DNA from 4 places in the Lysinibacillus sp. UBA6686 genome. Region 1 is predicted to be linked to each of the others. Evidence: riboswitches for the same ligand, from Rfam matches in the RefSeq annotation. Region 1 holds a riboswitch; each other region holds the start of a gene.

Evidence for each region. A riboswitch is a leader RNA that binds a small molecule or an ion and turns the genes downstream of it on or off. The one in region 1 is predicted to bind thiamine pyrophosphate.
Region 2: another riboswitch for thiamine pyrophosphate. It lies ahead of thiC (phosphomethylpyrimidine synthase ThiC); the one in region 1 lies ahead of thiT (energy-coupled thiamine transporter ThiT).
Region 3: another riboswitch for thiamine pyrophosphate. It lies ahead of thiW (energy coupling factor transporter S component ThiW); the one in region 1 lies ahead of thiT (energy-coupled thiamine transporter ThiT).
Region 4: another riboswitch for thiamine pyrophosphate. It lies ahead of thiM (hydroxyethylthiazole kinase); the one in region 1 lies ahead of thiT (energy-coupled thiamine transporter ThiT).

Annotation. Positions count from the first base shown of each region.
Region 1 covers NZ_DKJS01000041.1:68,222-72,052, reverse strand. Annotated here, with positions in the region: gene B2R82_RS10535 (hypothetical protein) at 1-141, shown strand, start outside; gene map (type I methionyl aminopeptidase) at 161-916, opposite strand; gene thiT (energy-coupled thiamine transporter ThiT) at 1,116-1,676, opposite strand; TPP riboswitch at 1,795-1,902, opposite strand; gene B2R82_RS10520 (DUF4870 domain-containing protein) at 2,028-2,360, shown strand; gene B2R82_RS10515 (hypothetical protein) at 2,416-2,541, shown strand; gene B2R82_RS10510 (GAF domain-containing protein) at 2,769-3,831, shown strand, end outside.
Region 2 covers NZ_DKJS01000083.1:60,268-64,098, reverse strand. Annotated here, with positions in the region: gene B2R82_RS22645 (catalase) at 1-279, shown strand, start outside; gene thiC (phosphomethylpyrimidine synthase ThiC) at 403-2,181, opposite strand; TPP riboswitch at 2,320-2,434, opposite strand; gene B2R82_RS22635 (methyl-accepting chemotaxis protein) at 2,500-3,831, opposite strand, start outside.
Region 3 covers NZ_DKJS01000022.1:27,920-31,750, reverse strand. Annotated here, with positions in the region: gene B2R82_RS05455 (MFS transporter) at 163-1,359, shown strand; TPP riboswitch at 1,435-1,542, shown strand; gene thiW (energy coupling factor transporter S component ThiW) at 1,656-2,144, shown strand; gene B2R82_RS05445 (VWA domain-containing protein) at 2,272-3,831, opposite strand, start outside.
Region 4 covers NZ_DKJS01000037.1:86,877-90,707, reverse strand. Annotated here, with positions in the region: gene thiE (thiamine phosphate synthase) at 1-374, opposite strand, end outside; gene thiD (bifunctional hydroxymethylpyrimidine kinase/phosphomethylpyrimidine kinase) at 364-1,188, opposite strand; gene thiM (hydroxyethylthiazole kinase) at 1,188-1,943, opposite strand; TPP riboswitch at 2,033-2,131, opposite strand; gene mbcS (acyl-CoA synthetase MbcS) at 2,379-3,831, shown strand, end outside.

The DNA.
Region 1 (3,831 bases):
GTTTTTATTTGGGCTTATATTGGAATCGCGTTACATAATGGTTTAGAAGAGCTACTTGTAACAACAGCTGCATTATTTTTATGTGGTGTACTATTAGTCGGTATACTTTTCATAAAAAAGAATCCTGCCCCCCAAAAATAATTGGGTAGCAGGATTTTTATTATGCCTCATCTAATGAAGTTAGAATAATTGGTTTGTCTTTTGTCACAATGATCGAATGTTCAATTTGGGCAACAAGTGATTTATCTGGTGTAACAAATGTCCAGCCATCACCAGCTTCAACAATATGCTCTGCCTTTGCTGAGATAAAAGGCTCAACCGCAAGTACCATGCCCTCTTTCATAATGGTAGAATCCCATGCATCATAATAGTTTAAAATATGATTTGGCTCATCATGTAAGGAACGACCTAAGCCATGACCTGTTAGGTTCATAATCACCGTTAAGTCATTGGCATATGCTTCACGCTCAACTGCTTTTCCAATTTGATTTAATTTTGACCCAGCTTTTACTTTTGTCATTGCGCGATCGAAGGCACTTTTTGCCACACGACATAGTTTTTCTTTATCCTCATAGCCTACACCCACGACAAATGAAATTCCTGTATCTGCAAAGTAGCCATTTAAAGAACCAGAAACATCAATATTAACAATGTCTCCCTCTTGAATTACGCGTTTTCCGGGAATACCGTGAGCTACTTCCTCGTTGACACTGATACATGTATATCCTGGGAAGTCATATTCTCCTTTAGGTCCAGAAATCGCACCTGCCTCAGTAAACATACGACCGGCAATTTCATCGAGTTCAAGTGTTGTTACACCAGGTTTTGTCGCAGCCTTCATTGCTTCACGAATTTCGGCACAAATACGACCGATTTTTTTAAAGGCTTCAATCTCTTCTTGTGTTTTTACAATCATTTATAACGTCCCTTTCATCTAATATCTACACTTTAATATAACATAACTTGTTTGACATAAAACGCTAAACGCTTTAAATATTGTATGCCCTCATAAATTGCAAAGTGCTGAAATGTAACAATATTTCTACAGCGAGTAAAATTTATAATAGCCAAATCTAAATACCAAAAACCCTCCACTACTGTGAAGGGTAGAGTATTTATGATTTTCGTTGCATTAATTGTGGTGCTGCTGTAAATAATAGAACACCGACAATGGCAGTTAAAACTGTTGCTGGTAACATATATGTTCCATTATAAATAATTGAATAAATCCATGCATTTTGATCGCCAGCATACTCTGAGAAAAATACCGCGCCTGCAATAGTATGTGCTGCATAGCGTAAAAAACCTGCCAATACAGTTCCTACAATAATATATAGTGCCATTTTCGTTTTGTTTAGATTATTTGCAGCCTCAAGCACTGGTCGACGAACAATTGCTACCAAGCCGACTACCGTAAAGGCAACGCCATAATCGAGTAAGCCCTGAAGCCAATGTACAATTGTAGGACCAAACATTGTTTGCATAGCACCAATAAGAAAGCCCGTTGTCAGTCCAGGCAAAAGCCCCCAACGGAAGGCTATTAAAATTATTGGTACCATCACTAGACTAACAGAGCCACCTTGTGCCCATACTTTAAAGGAAATCTGATCTAGCACAAGACCAATTGCTGCAAATATCGCAATCTCCACAAGCATTAAAAGTCTTTTTTTGTCCATTTTATTCTCTCCTTTGTTCCGATGTAGGATACAAGAGCAGGAATAGAAATCAAATTACTTTTTGACTCTATCTGGCAAAAAAAAACAATGCCAGGACAGAGCCTCACATCGTACAAGTGTCGGTTTCTATCCACATCCCTACGCAAGTGTTAACTTACAGGTTCAAAGAGTGAAGGCATTACGTGCCTAGTCTCAGCTGACATCATCAGCTCCCCTTGTGGTCGTTACATCTTTTTTATTTGAACAACCTCATTGTACGCAAATACGGATATGATTACAACTCTAATTTCACAATATTTTTTGAAACTTTGCTGTTTTTCATGCGTAAATATTAAAAAAGGAGGTACAACTATGGAGAACCAAAAAATTTTATCTGCCTTTAGTTATCTTAGCGTCTTTTTCGCACCCTTTATTGTGCCGTTAATTGTTTACTTTGTTTCTAAAGATAGTGATGTAAAAAGACACTCTATTCGAGCACTTATTTCGCATTTAATCCCAGTTGTATTTGGTATCATCTTCTTTGCTGTTTTTGTCTTCTCAACTATATCCTTTAACACTTTTGACCCAGGATCAGGTAGTAATACATTTATAATCGTTTGGTTTGCATCATTTGCCATTTACTTACTCGTCTCATTAGGGATTGTTATTTGGAATATCGTGCAAGCTGTTCGTGTTATTCGTTAATGTTTCATTTCTAACATAAAAAGGTAGAACTAATAGTAAAAGGAGCTGTTATTTTATGAAAGTATCTAAAGTTGTCAAAACCGCCGTAAAATTAGCACCTATCATTATACCCATTGTAAAAAAAGTAATTGCCGCGAAGAAAGGAGCCCCTTATTCTTCCAAAGACAGCTATAAAAAATAATACCCCTAAACTCATTTTAAGGTAAATATCTAAATTAAAAATCTGCTCTCTTTTACTGGTAAGCGTCATTCCAATCCCTTAGGATTTGAAACGCTTACTTTTTTATGGCAGATTTTTTTATGCCTCAAATAACTGCATTCTTATACTTGGTATAGCAGATTTATATTAAAATAGGGTTTAGCACTACAGATGAGGGGTTGTTTAAAATAAATAGCGAAAAACAATTAATGAGCTTGGTTAATGCAGCACAGGTTCTAACTTCAACACTCGATATTAACCAAGTATTAGAAAAACTGATGAGTGAGGTGCTCCATGTAATTGAAGGTGCTGATGCAGGGGTATTGTTTATGTTGAATACAGAAACTAATCGTCTTGTTGCCAAGCATGCCATTGGCTATGACCTGGCTTATTTAAAAAAGATTCACCTTGCCTCAAATGAAGGGATGACTGGAAAGGTATTTTCCCAAAAACAAGCATTTAGATTCCACTCTAGCAGCGATGTTACAGAAAGCATGGCGGATTTATTTCCACAGTATGAAGAAAACTATACAAAAGCAGTTGGTGATTTTACTTACCCCAAAAGTGCTGTTTGTGCTCCACTTCTTGATAAAAGTAACTCATGCATAGGGGTATTAACAATCGTCAATTTTTCAGGAGACACACAGTTTGAAAATAGCGATTTAACGATGTTACAAGCATTTGCAAACCAATCCTCTATTGCGATAGAAAATGCAAAATTATTTACTCAAAACGAACGCTCAAAGCGCATTTATAATGCTTTAACACGGGTTTCCTTAACACGGGGTCGACTAAGCGATATGATTGATACGCTTGCATCATTACTTGGCCAGTCTGTAGCTATTATGACAGATTTTTACGATTTACTTATCGCATCTTCGCCTACAGCTAAGTTTGCTACTGACATTTTAAAAGAACAAAAATCAATGCATCTTGATAAAGTTGTACAGCAATGTGAACGACATCAAGTATACATACCAATCAAAGATGAAACGTATGTAAGTTATTTGTTTCCTATTCATACAGAGCGAGGTGTTATAGGAGTACTATTAATCGTTATGAATCATCATTTACAGATGGACCCTTTAGATTTATTTGCAGTGGAGCAGGCAAGTGCACTATTTGCCTTACAGTTAGCAGAGGAGGAAAAGGAGCTAGAAAATTCCTTTAAATATGATGGATATTTGCTACAACAGCTTTTAAGCTCAAATTTCAATGCCTTTTATAAACGTCAAGAAGCTCATCAAACTTCTCATTACTTATGTGCTACTC
Region 2 (3,831 bases), on a different contig from region 1:
GGTAACGCAGGTATCCATGACTTCCGTGAAGATGATAACAACTACTTCGAGCAACCAGGGAAACTATTCCGCCTTATGACTGCAGAAGAACAACAACGCCTATTCGAAAATACAGCAAATGATATGGCACCTGTTGAAGAGTTCATCAAACGTCGCCACATTCTTCACTGCTATTTAGCTGATCCAGCATATGGTGAGGGTGTAGCAAAAGCAATGGGTCTTTCTTTAGAAGGTATGGATCTTTCTAATCCATACGTGAAACAACCATCTAACGTTTAATTCTTCCATCTATTATTGATATCCAAATCCAACTTTAACTCCATGTGAGCCACACTTCACATGGAGTTTTTTATTCAACGAAAAAGGTTTGTGCCTAAATAAACACAAACCTTCATTACATTATTATTGATAAATCTGACTGCCTGCTTTCTTAAATTCCTCTGCCTTTTCCTGCATCCCTTGATGAATTGCCTCTGTCGTATTTAAATCTTTTTCTTTTGCATAATTACGAATATCCTGCGAGATTCTCATACTACAGAACTTAGGCCCACACATTGAACAGAAGTGCGCAGTTTTTGCCCCCTCTGCTGGTAATGTTTCATCATGGTATTCAACTGCACGCTCTGGATCTAAAGACAGGTTGAATTGATCGCGCCAACGGAATTCAAAACGTGCCTTTGAAAGTGCATCATCTCGCTGCTGTGCTCCAGGATGTCCCTTCGCTAAATCAGCCGCGTGTGCAGCAATTTTATACGTAATCACCCCTACACGAACGTCCTCTCGATTTGGTAAGCCCAGATGCTCTTTTGGTGTCACGTAGCATAGCATTGCCGTACCAAACCAACCTATCATTGCCGCACCAATAGCAGATGTAATATGATCATAGCCAGGTGCAATATCTGTTGTCAGTGGTCCTAAAGTATAGAACGGAGCCTCCTTGCACACCTCTAATTGCTTGTCCATATTTTCTTTAATCAAATGCATTGGCACGTGGCCTGGCCCCTCCACCATCACCTGTACATCATGCTTCCAGGCAATCTGTGTTAATTCTCCTAACGTTTCAAGCTCTGCAAACTGTGCCTCGTCATTAGCATCTGCAATCGATCCAGGACGTAAGCCATCCCCTAACGAGAAGGCAACATCATATGTTTTCATGATTTCACAGATTTCTTCAAAATGTGTATATAAAAAGTTCTCTTGATGATGATATAAGCACCATTGCGCCATAATTGAACCTCCGCGTGACACAATGCCTGTCACACGATTTGCTGTTAGTGGCACATAACGCAACAGTACGCCTGCATGAATCGTAAAGTAATCGACGCCTTGCTCTGCCTGCTCGATTAACGTATCACGATACACCTCCCATGTTAAATCCTCAGCTACACCGTTTACCTTTTCAAGTGCTTGGTAAATTGGCACTGTTCCAACTGGCACCGCAGCATTACGGATAATCCATTCACGCGTCGTATGAATGTGCTTACCAGTCGATAAATCCATTATATTATCAGCACCCCAGCGTGTTGCCCAAGTCATTTTCTCCACCTCTTCTGCAATAGAAGATGATACTGCTGAATTCCCAATATTAGCATTAATTTTCACATGGAAGCTACGTCCTATAATCATTGGCTCAGCTTCAGGATGATTAATATTAGAAGGCATAATCGCTCGCCCCGCTGCAATTTCAGCGCGAACAAATTCTGGTTCCATATTTTCACGAATCGCTACAAACTCCATTTCCGGTGTTATAATTCCCTTTCGTGCATAATGAAGCTGTGTGATATTTCTCCCCTTTTTCGCACGTATAGGTTTCCTAGATAGCTCAGGAAAAACGTTTTCTTGAATACGTGGATCATCAGCATTGCGGAAGCCATTATCCTCTGGTTTAATAGTTCGCCCTACATACTCCTCAACATCCCCTCGCTCTCTAATCCATTTACTTCGCAACGCTGGTAAGCCCCTCGTAATATCTACCTTATAGGCAGGGTTAGTATATGGACCGCTCGTATCATATACACGAACTGGAGCATTTTTCTCTTCTCCAAAGCTTCCTGTCGTTGGACTTAATGCAATTTCACGCATCGGTACCAAAATATCTGGTCTCGAACCCTCTACATAAACCTTTTTACTCCCCTCAAAGCTCGACATAATCGTAATGTTCTTTTCGCTAACTGTTGTCATGACCTACTTCTCTCCCTTATAGAAAATTCATACAAGGACCGAATCTAGCTCACCCCAACAAAAATAAAAACCGAATCCAAAAAATTTTGGATCCGGCTATGATTGTAAAAGGTATAATTATCGCATTATAAAGAGCACGCAATAATTTCTTAACTTTCCCACGCTGGTATGAGCCAGATCAGGTCCAAAGGGTCAAGAAACCTCTATGCGTTTCCCTCTCAGCCTGACTCATCAGACTCCCCTAGTCAATGCTATTAAGTTTGATGCTAGTGTAACAGATATTGCTAAGAGATGGAAGCTTCATTACTATTTTTTCCTTCAGAGTTTATATTTTTGCTTCATAAACTCTAAACGCTTTACCTGCTCCGTTAATTCATGAATCGTACTACTTAGCTGGCTCAATGTTGATTCTTGTAACTTTGATGCATCCGCTACTTCCTTTGTTTCTAACATAACAGCTTTAGATGCCTCATTCGTTTGCTCTAATGCCGTTAAGACAACGTTCGTGTTTTTAGACATTGTGTTTGTAACCTCAAAAACATTTTGTACATCTACCTCCACTACTTTTACTGCTTCAAACAAATGATCTAACTCATCACTAATGGCCATTACCAAATGGGCTCCCTCTTTAACTTCAACAGTACTATGGTCCATTTCTTTTAAAACCATTTCTGTCACGATTTTAAATTCATATATATGCTGACGAATATCTTCTGCTGACAGCTTTGTCATCTCTGCCAGCTTTTTCACCTCTTCTGCGACAATTGCAAAGCCTTTGCCATGCTCACCTGCTCTTGCTGCCTCAATCGCCGCATTTAAAGCCAATAAATTTGTTTGATCCGCAATACTTTGAATAACACCTATCATTTTTTCAATTGTACTATATCTTTCACCAAGAACATTCACATTTTTTGCCGTATGCGTTACCAAATCTGCCACGCCATTCATGCGGGCTGTAATCATTGCCGCTTCAGATTGACTGTGCTTCATAAGATTGGCTGTATTGGAGGAGCTTTTCATAACAGAAGAAACAGAGTCTGAAATCTGCATAATTCCTGCCGTCATTTCTTCAATTGTTTTAAAGGAGTGTGTCGCTAAGTCTCTTTGTCGATCCACACTCTCCTCTATTCCCCCTGCACTTTCAATCAGCTTGTTGCTTGAGTGCTGCACATTATCCCCTACCTCCTGTAAACTATCAGTGGCCTTAGATATATCTGTGCCAATCCCCGAAAGATTAAATATTATTTGATACATGGATTGCATCATCTCTTTAAATTTGCTACTAAAATCTGAAATATCATCATTCGATTCAAAGCTTATTTCATCCAATATTTGTTGAGCTTCTGCCATATTCCCATCTGTAAAAGCTATTGTTGCTCGTTTCATGATAAATATTGGCTTCAATGATTTTCGCATATACAAATACAATGTAGTCATCATAACGACACTCAATAAAATGACTATGCCTAAAAGTATAGGCAAGTACTTCGTTACAGCAGATTTTTGAATGCCGTAAATAATGGAGCTCTCAATATCTAATCCAACATATGCAACAATTTCACCATTTTCTGCTCTGACAGGAGCATAAGCAGAAATAAAATCTCCCCATCCCTCTACAGAAACAAACTCACTAAAGCCATCCTCATTATT
Region 3 (3,831 bases), on a different contig from region 1:
AATTTACAAATTGAACACTACATTATTATTGCAAAATATTTATCATTTAGTAGTTTAAGAATAAACCATTGGTCCACTATTTCGTGTAATCCTAACTATTAGCAAACCATTTTTCTTTGTGATAGACTGTACTATATTTGATTAGAAAAAGGGGGGTATTCGATGACCCAGCAGAAGTCCAATAAGGCGGCTTTGTATATTTTAATGTTTAATATGTTTATCGCAATGGGGAGTATTGGGATTATTATTCCTGTAATGCCCGAGTATTTAAGAATATTTGGTGCTGCAGGACAAGTTCTAGGTATGCTTATTGCAACGTTCGCCTTCGCTCAATTCGTTTTTTCTCCAATTGCTGGGAATCTTTCGGATCAGTATGGTCGAAAAAATCTTATTATTTTCGGACTTATACTAACAGGACTTGCTCAAATCGGCTTTGGACTTTCTACAGAAGTGTGGATGCTCTTCTTAGCACGCTTTTTAGGTGGCCTTGGATCAGCCTTTGTGGCACCTCCTATTATGGCATTTGTCGCAGATGTTACAACATATGAAGAACGTGGAAAAGGGATGGGGATGCTTGGTGCTGCCATGTCTCTTGGCTTTATGATAGGACCCGGTATTGGTGGTTTCTTATCACATGTTAGCTTACATTTTCCATTTTATACAGCTGGAGCTGCGGCTATTTTGGCTTCTATTTTATCGTTCTTTTTATTACCATCTACCAAACCAAACGCAGCACAAAAAATGCATAAGCAAGACAATCTCGCGAAACAAATGGTACGTTCAGTACATATGCCTTACTTTGTTATGCTCATTATTATGATGGTATTCTCGTTCGGAATTGCTAATTTCCAAACGACTTTATCATTATTTGTTACAGAAAAGTTTCATTATACACCTGGGGATATTGCTATTATTTTAGTAGTGGGTGGTGCTTTTGGTGTAGTTGTACAAATGTTTGTTATTACACCACTCTTTAATCGTTATGGTGAAATGAAGGTCGTATTAGTCAATTTATTTATTGCAGCCATATCGATCTACTTAATATTATTCGTATCTGGGTTTGCCCTTATTTTAGTTGTTGCGACAATCTTCTCGACAGCCACAACATTAATTCGTCCTGCTGTTAACACACTGATCTCCAAGCTTGCCGAAAATGAGCAAGGATTTGCAGCAGGTCTGAATAATGCTTATATGAGTCTTGGCAATATGATTGGTCCAGCATTGGCGGGTATTTTATTTGATTGGAATATGAATAGCCCTTATATATTTGGTGCTATTATTTTAATGGCTTGCTTCTTCCTTGCCCTTATCTGGACAATGAAAAAAGCGCCGCATCTTATGCAGCCTGATTCCAAATAATCTGAAAAGTTATTGACTATTATTAGTAGTATGATACATTTATGTTGTTACAATGCTAAACAGAAATTGAATAATTATTACCACTAGGGGAGTCTTTAAAAGGCTGAGACGTATATGACCATATACGGACCCTTTGAACCTGATCTAGTTCATACTAGCGGAGGGAAGTGGCGACATCTTGCTTTTTGATATGTAAATGCAAGGCCGCTTCCTATTGTTTTCAGGGAGCGGCCTTTTTGTGCTTGCCAGTTTAGCAGAGATAACAATTCATTTTATATTTCAAGGGAGTGTAACTTATGTCAGTTCGAAAATTAACCATCATGGCCTTATTAGTGGCAATTGCCATAGCAGGTTCTACCTTCGTTTCAATTCCAATAGGGATTGCGCGAGCTTATCCGATACAACATGCCATCAATGTCATCGGTGCCATTCTACTCGGACCAATACCAACTATTATCATTGCCCTTACTACAGCGATTATTCGTATTTTAACAGGGACAGGCTCCCTATTAGCCATTCCTGGCAGTGTCATTGGCGCATTTTGTGCAGCACTGGCTTATAAATACAGTGGTATGCCTTGGCTAGCGGGCGTTGGTGAAATAGTAGGAACTGGCATTATCGCCTCCCTCATTGCCGTACCATATGCATATATCTTAATGGGGACATCCGTAGCATCAATGTTTTTCATGCCTGCCTTTTTAACCTCTAGTATTATTGGTGCTATTTTTGGTGTAGCAATTGCTAATAGTTTACGAAATACTGCACTTATTAAAAATTTTCGTTAAATTTTTCAGAGCAAGGATTTCCCTCTTGAGCAGGGTTTCCCTTTGAACGAAAGCTTCTTCCTTTTCACTTTAAAACGAAAAAACAGTGCAAAATAATCAATCATTTTGCACTGTCATTTAATCCAAATTATCTTTTCTTCATGCCCTTTAATAGCTGAGCAACATTTGTATCCTCTGCCTGTGTGGTTTTATTTTCAACAAGCTGCTCTTTTTTCTTCGACTTAGCAAAGAAGCTCCAGCCAAAGCGTCGGATTGTAATATCGATGAAGAACAGTAACATACCTGCTAATATAAGCCATGTTGCTATATTTTGACGATCTGCGCCTTTCTTCGTAAATTCACGAAATACCTCCTTCGGTTCTTTCAAAACAGAGCCACCCGTTTGCTTTGTCAGTTCTTCCACCAGCTTATCGTTTACAGGTCGTAACTCATATTCAGCACTGTAAGGTACACTTATACCCGCTTGAAAAATAGCTTGATCTTCATCAGCGATACGGAAGAAAATTAACCCTGGCTCCGCTTGCACAACTGCCCGAATCTGTGAGGCTGAAATAGCCTCAAGCTGTGTTTCAAGTTCTTCTCCTGCTTCATTGACAGCTACAACATCTAAAAAAGCTGCTTCATTGGTAGGATCTGTAATAACAAATGAACCATCCGATTCTAAACGTACGTCGTAGGCAACATCATTATAGCTTGGGAGCATTTGTGAAATAAGTGTTTGCCAAAACGTTCCCCAATCCTGCCATCTTGCCCAGTCACCTGTCCATTTACCTGTCGAATCAGAAGTAAAGGCAAATGTCTTACCAAGACCATATTGCCACTGCGCTAGTACTGGATCCTCTTTCTCGCTTTCAGCAATGACAGAGGCCCCCTGCTTTGCTGTTGTTCCAATATAAGCATTCATTTGAGGTACACCATTTGCAAATAACGTGTTCCAACCAGATGCATTGTAGATGGTTGGATAGAAGGGATTATCCTCAATATATGTGCGTGAAATCATTGCCGTTTCACGGGATAAAATAGAAGGTATTGTCTGCTCATCAACAACGTCATAGAATCGTCCGGTACCCATTTCACTAAGCGCTTCAAGTAAATTGGCATCTGCATCCTGTCCAATCGCTACAGTAGATAATGTTACACCATTCTCTTTTCCTTCAGCGATTAAGTCTTCATAATTTCCTGACTGTGACTGTCCATCTGTTAATAGAATAATATGCTTACGCTGTAGCTTTAAATCTGCTAAGTTTTCATAGGCCCTTGCGAGAGATCCATAAATCTCTGTCCCACCGCCTGGCGTTACGGATAAAATCGTATCCACAGCCTCTTCCTTATTGTTAAGTGGACCTGTTTCGATAATTTCCCAAGGTCGATCATCAAAGGCAATAAAGCCGAGCGTATCTTCATCTCGTAGCATTTCGACAGAACGAGCCGCCGCCTCCTTAGCTAGCTCTAGCTTCGATCCATACATACTGCCAGAGCGGTCAAGCACGATTACCAGTCCTAATGAAGGCAATTGTTCTTTTCCTTTAATCTCCATTTCAACAGGTAGTAAAGTTTCAATTGGTGTTTTAAAATAGCCGCCCAAGCCAAAGCTATTTTCGCCCCCTACCATCGTAAAGCCAACGCCAAAGTTTTTGACTGCCTGCTCAATCACATTCATTTTGGCCTCGCCCACTAAATGTCCTGG
Region 4 (3,831 bases), on a different contig from region 1:
CCATATTGTAAAGCAGTTTCCAATTCAGCATGAGAATGAACTGAAACACCTAATATCATCTTTCCAATTTTTTTACGAATTTTAGATACAGGGAAATCCTCCTGACCAATATGAATTCCATCTGCCTTAAGTTTTACTGCAAGCTCTACATCATCATTGATAATAAACGGCACATTATACTGCTGACAAAGCTTTTGACAATGACGAGCAAAATTTTCATATTCTTGTCCTGTTAATGCACGAGGTCCCTTTTCTCGAAGCTGAAACATGGTGATCTCATGCTGTAAAGCTTTTTCAAGAACTTGTATTGGCTTCTGATGGACAACATTACCTGTGCCCATTATAAAATATAGCTGTAAATCATTACGATTCATGAATAATCACCTCACAAGTCTCCTTATAGTTTTGATAGGCAAAATGATTTGTCGGCCCATGCCCATTACCTAGAGCTAAATCATACGTTATTGCTAATTGAATAAATTTTTTTGCTTCGATAATTGCTTCTTTTATAGGAAGACCACTGCCCAAAAAAGCAGTTATGGCTGCTGAAAACGTACAGCCAGTACCATGTGTATTTTTTGATGCAATACGAGGAGTTTGCATAGAAAAAGAATGTCCATCTTTAAAAAATATATAATCAATGGCAAAATTCTTATCTGCTAAATGACCTCCTTTTATAATGACACATTGTACTCCAGTTTGTAGCAAGAGCTTGGCTACTTCTTTTATATCAGCTAAAGTGTTAATTTCTTTGCCAGTAAGCGTTTCGGCCTCTGGAATATTCGGAGTCACAATGGTTGCCACTGGCAGTAGAAGATTAATGATAGCATCAATGGCATCTTGTTGTAATAAGCTTTCTCCGCCCTTTGCAATCATCACAGGATCTACAATAAGTGGAACTTTGGTATTAGCCATTATCTGTGCAATAGTTTGTATAATGGCTGATGAAAATAGCATGCCTGTTTTCATAGCACTAATTGGGAAATCCTCCAATAGTGACTGTAGTTGTTGCTCAACAAAGCTTGCCTCAATGGGCATTACCCCTGATACACCAAGTGTATTTTGTGCGGTCAAAGCTGTAATGACAGAAGTTCCAAACACCTTTAATTCCTGAAAGGTTTTTAAATCAGCCTGTATACCAGCACCGCCGCCACTATCAGATCCAGCAATTGTCGTAACAACCTGCATTATCGTTCACCGTCCTTTGAAAGACGATATAGTTCATTCAATACAGCAATTTGAAAATCACCGATGTATTGTGTAGTAGAACCAGCTTGTTCAGCAATTTTTTTATAACATCTTAGTACATCTACTAATTGGTTATAGGGCTGATTGTCGGATACAAAAGCAGCGCAACAAATGGCACTTAATAAGCAGCCAGTACCGGTGACCTCTGTCATATGAGGATTTCCGCCTGTAATCCATTGTTGGTGATTTCCATCAGTTATGAAATCTTTTTCACCTGTGACAATCACTATACAATGATACAACTGAGCAATTCTTTTTGCTTCATTCTCTAAAGAAATTGAACCTGTTCCACTATCTACACCTTTTTGCTGCCATTTTACGTTGGCAATTGCGGCAAGCTCTCCAATATTGCAGCGAATTACTGCAAATTCAATCTCTTCTAACAGTTGCTTTACGGTTTGTTTTCGGTAGGTCGTGGCTCCAGCGCCAACTGGATCTAACACTACAGGTATGCCAAGTGCATTGGCTTTTTTTCCTGCAAGTATCATGGATTCTTTCGTTTTGTCATTAAGGGTACCAATATTTATCAATAAGCTTGAGGCAATTGCAACCATTTCCTCGACCTCATCATTGCCATCAGCCATAACTGGTGAGGCACCGATTGCTAAAAGCCCGTTTGCTTGAAAATTTGCCACTACATAATTTGTAATGCAATGAATTAGTGGGCTTTTTTTACGGATAGTTTGAAAAACCATTTTAAGTCCTCCTTTGTTGGATGGACGTAAGCGTGCAAAAAAGGCTCTTTTTTGTGCAAAAAATACACGCAAAGAGCCTTTCATCAATGAATTAGATGTGAATTGCTCCCTACGTCAGTATTAACTAACAGGTTCAAAGGGTCAGGTTTTACCTTCTCAACTCCTAATGAGTCCCCCTGCAATCTTGCTTTTAGTTGACCAAAATGTACCATACTTTTCTTTCCTGTTCAATAGATAGTTTTTATCTTCATTAGCAAATGTAGTTCTGTAGCGACAGCTACAATTACACCTAGGCGAAATTGATTGATGAACGTGACTGATGCCATATAGCAAAGTATGATAGTTGTCATGACTTTTCTAAAATAGAGTGCGAACCATTGAAAATGATAAAAATGGAGTTTTATAATGAGTCATAGCATAAGGGAGGCATTTGCCATGAAAAGACAGGATTTAATTGCACCTGAATGGTACAATATTACAGAGGAAATTGAAAAATATGCAAAGGATGCAAACAAGAATGCGCTCATTATTTATGATGAAAATGATGATGTTCAGTTTATTACATACGCACATTTACTGGCAAAGGCAAATCAGGCAGCACATGTTTTTACAAAACAAGGTTTAACAAAAGGTGATGTACTTATCGTGATGGTGCCTAGATCAGTAGAAGCCTATATTGTCTATATTGCTGCTCTAAAAGCTGGTATAACAATTATTCCTAGTTCAGAAATGCTAAGAGCGAAGGATATAGAATATCGTATAAACCACGCTCATGCAAAAGGCATTGTTGCATATGAGCCATATATTGAGCAATTTGATAACGTGAAAAACTTACAGGGCTTGCAGCAATTCGTAATAGGCACTGCTCACGAACCTTGGCAGTCATTACTTCAAAAAATGCAAGAACAACCAACAGACTACATAAGTTCAACGCCAACGAAAAGTTCAGACAAGGCATTTTTAGCTTATACAAGTGGTACAACAGGCAATCCTAAGGCAGCAGTACATACACATAGCTGGGGATTTGCACATTTACGAACAACAGCTCCAAATTGGTTAGGCGTACAGGAAGATGACATTGTTTGGGCTACGGCAGCTCCAGGTTGGCAAAAATGGATTTGGAGTCCATTCCTCGCTACATTAGGAAGTGGTGCAACCGCATTTGTGTACAAAGGCAAATTTAATGCAGCAACATATCTTACACTTCTTGAGAAATTCAATATTAATATTCTGTGCTGTACACCAACTGAATATCGATTTATGGCTGCACTAGAAAATTTACAAGATTTTAATTTAGAAAGTGTTCGTGAAGCCGTCTCAGCAGGAGAACCTCTAAATAGCGATGTAATAAAAGTGTTTGTGGATACTTTCGGTTTACAGGTAAGAGATGGCTATGGGCAAACTGAAAATACATTACTGGTTGGAACAATGGTAGGTATGGAGGCTAGAATTGGCTCAATGGGAAAACCAACTTCAGGAAATAAAGTAGAAATTATAGATGATTTTGGAAATCCTGTTGCAGTTGGAGAAGTAGGTGATATTGCCGTTCATCGTGAAACGCCTGCGTTATTTAAAAAATATTTACATGACCCTGAGCGTACCAGTTTACAATTTAGAGGAGATTGGTATATCACTGGTGATCGAGCATATAAAGATGTAGATGGTTATTTTTGGTTTGAGGGGCGAGGAGATGATGTTATTATTTCATCTGGCTATACAATAGGACCCTTTGAAGTAGAAGACGCTCTCATCAAACATGCTACAGTAAAAGAAGCGGCAGTTGTAGCAAGTCCAGATGAAGTTCGAGGAAATATTGTAAAGGCATTTGTGGTACTTAATGATGGAGAGTTAGGAAATGATAATCTTATTAAACAACTTCAAAATCATG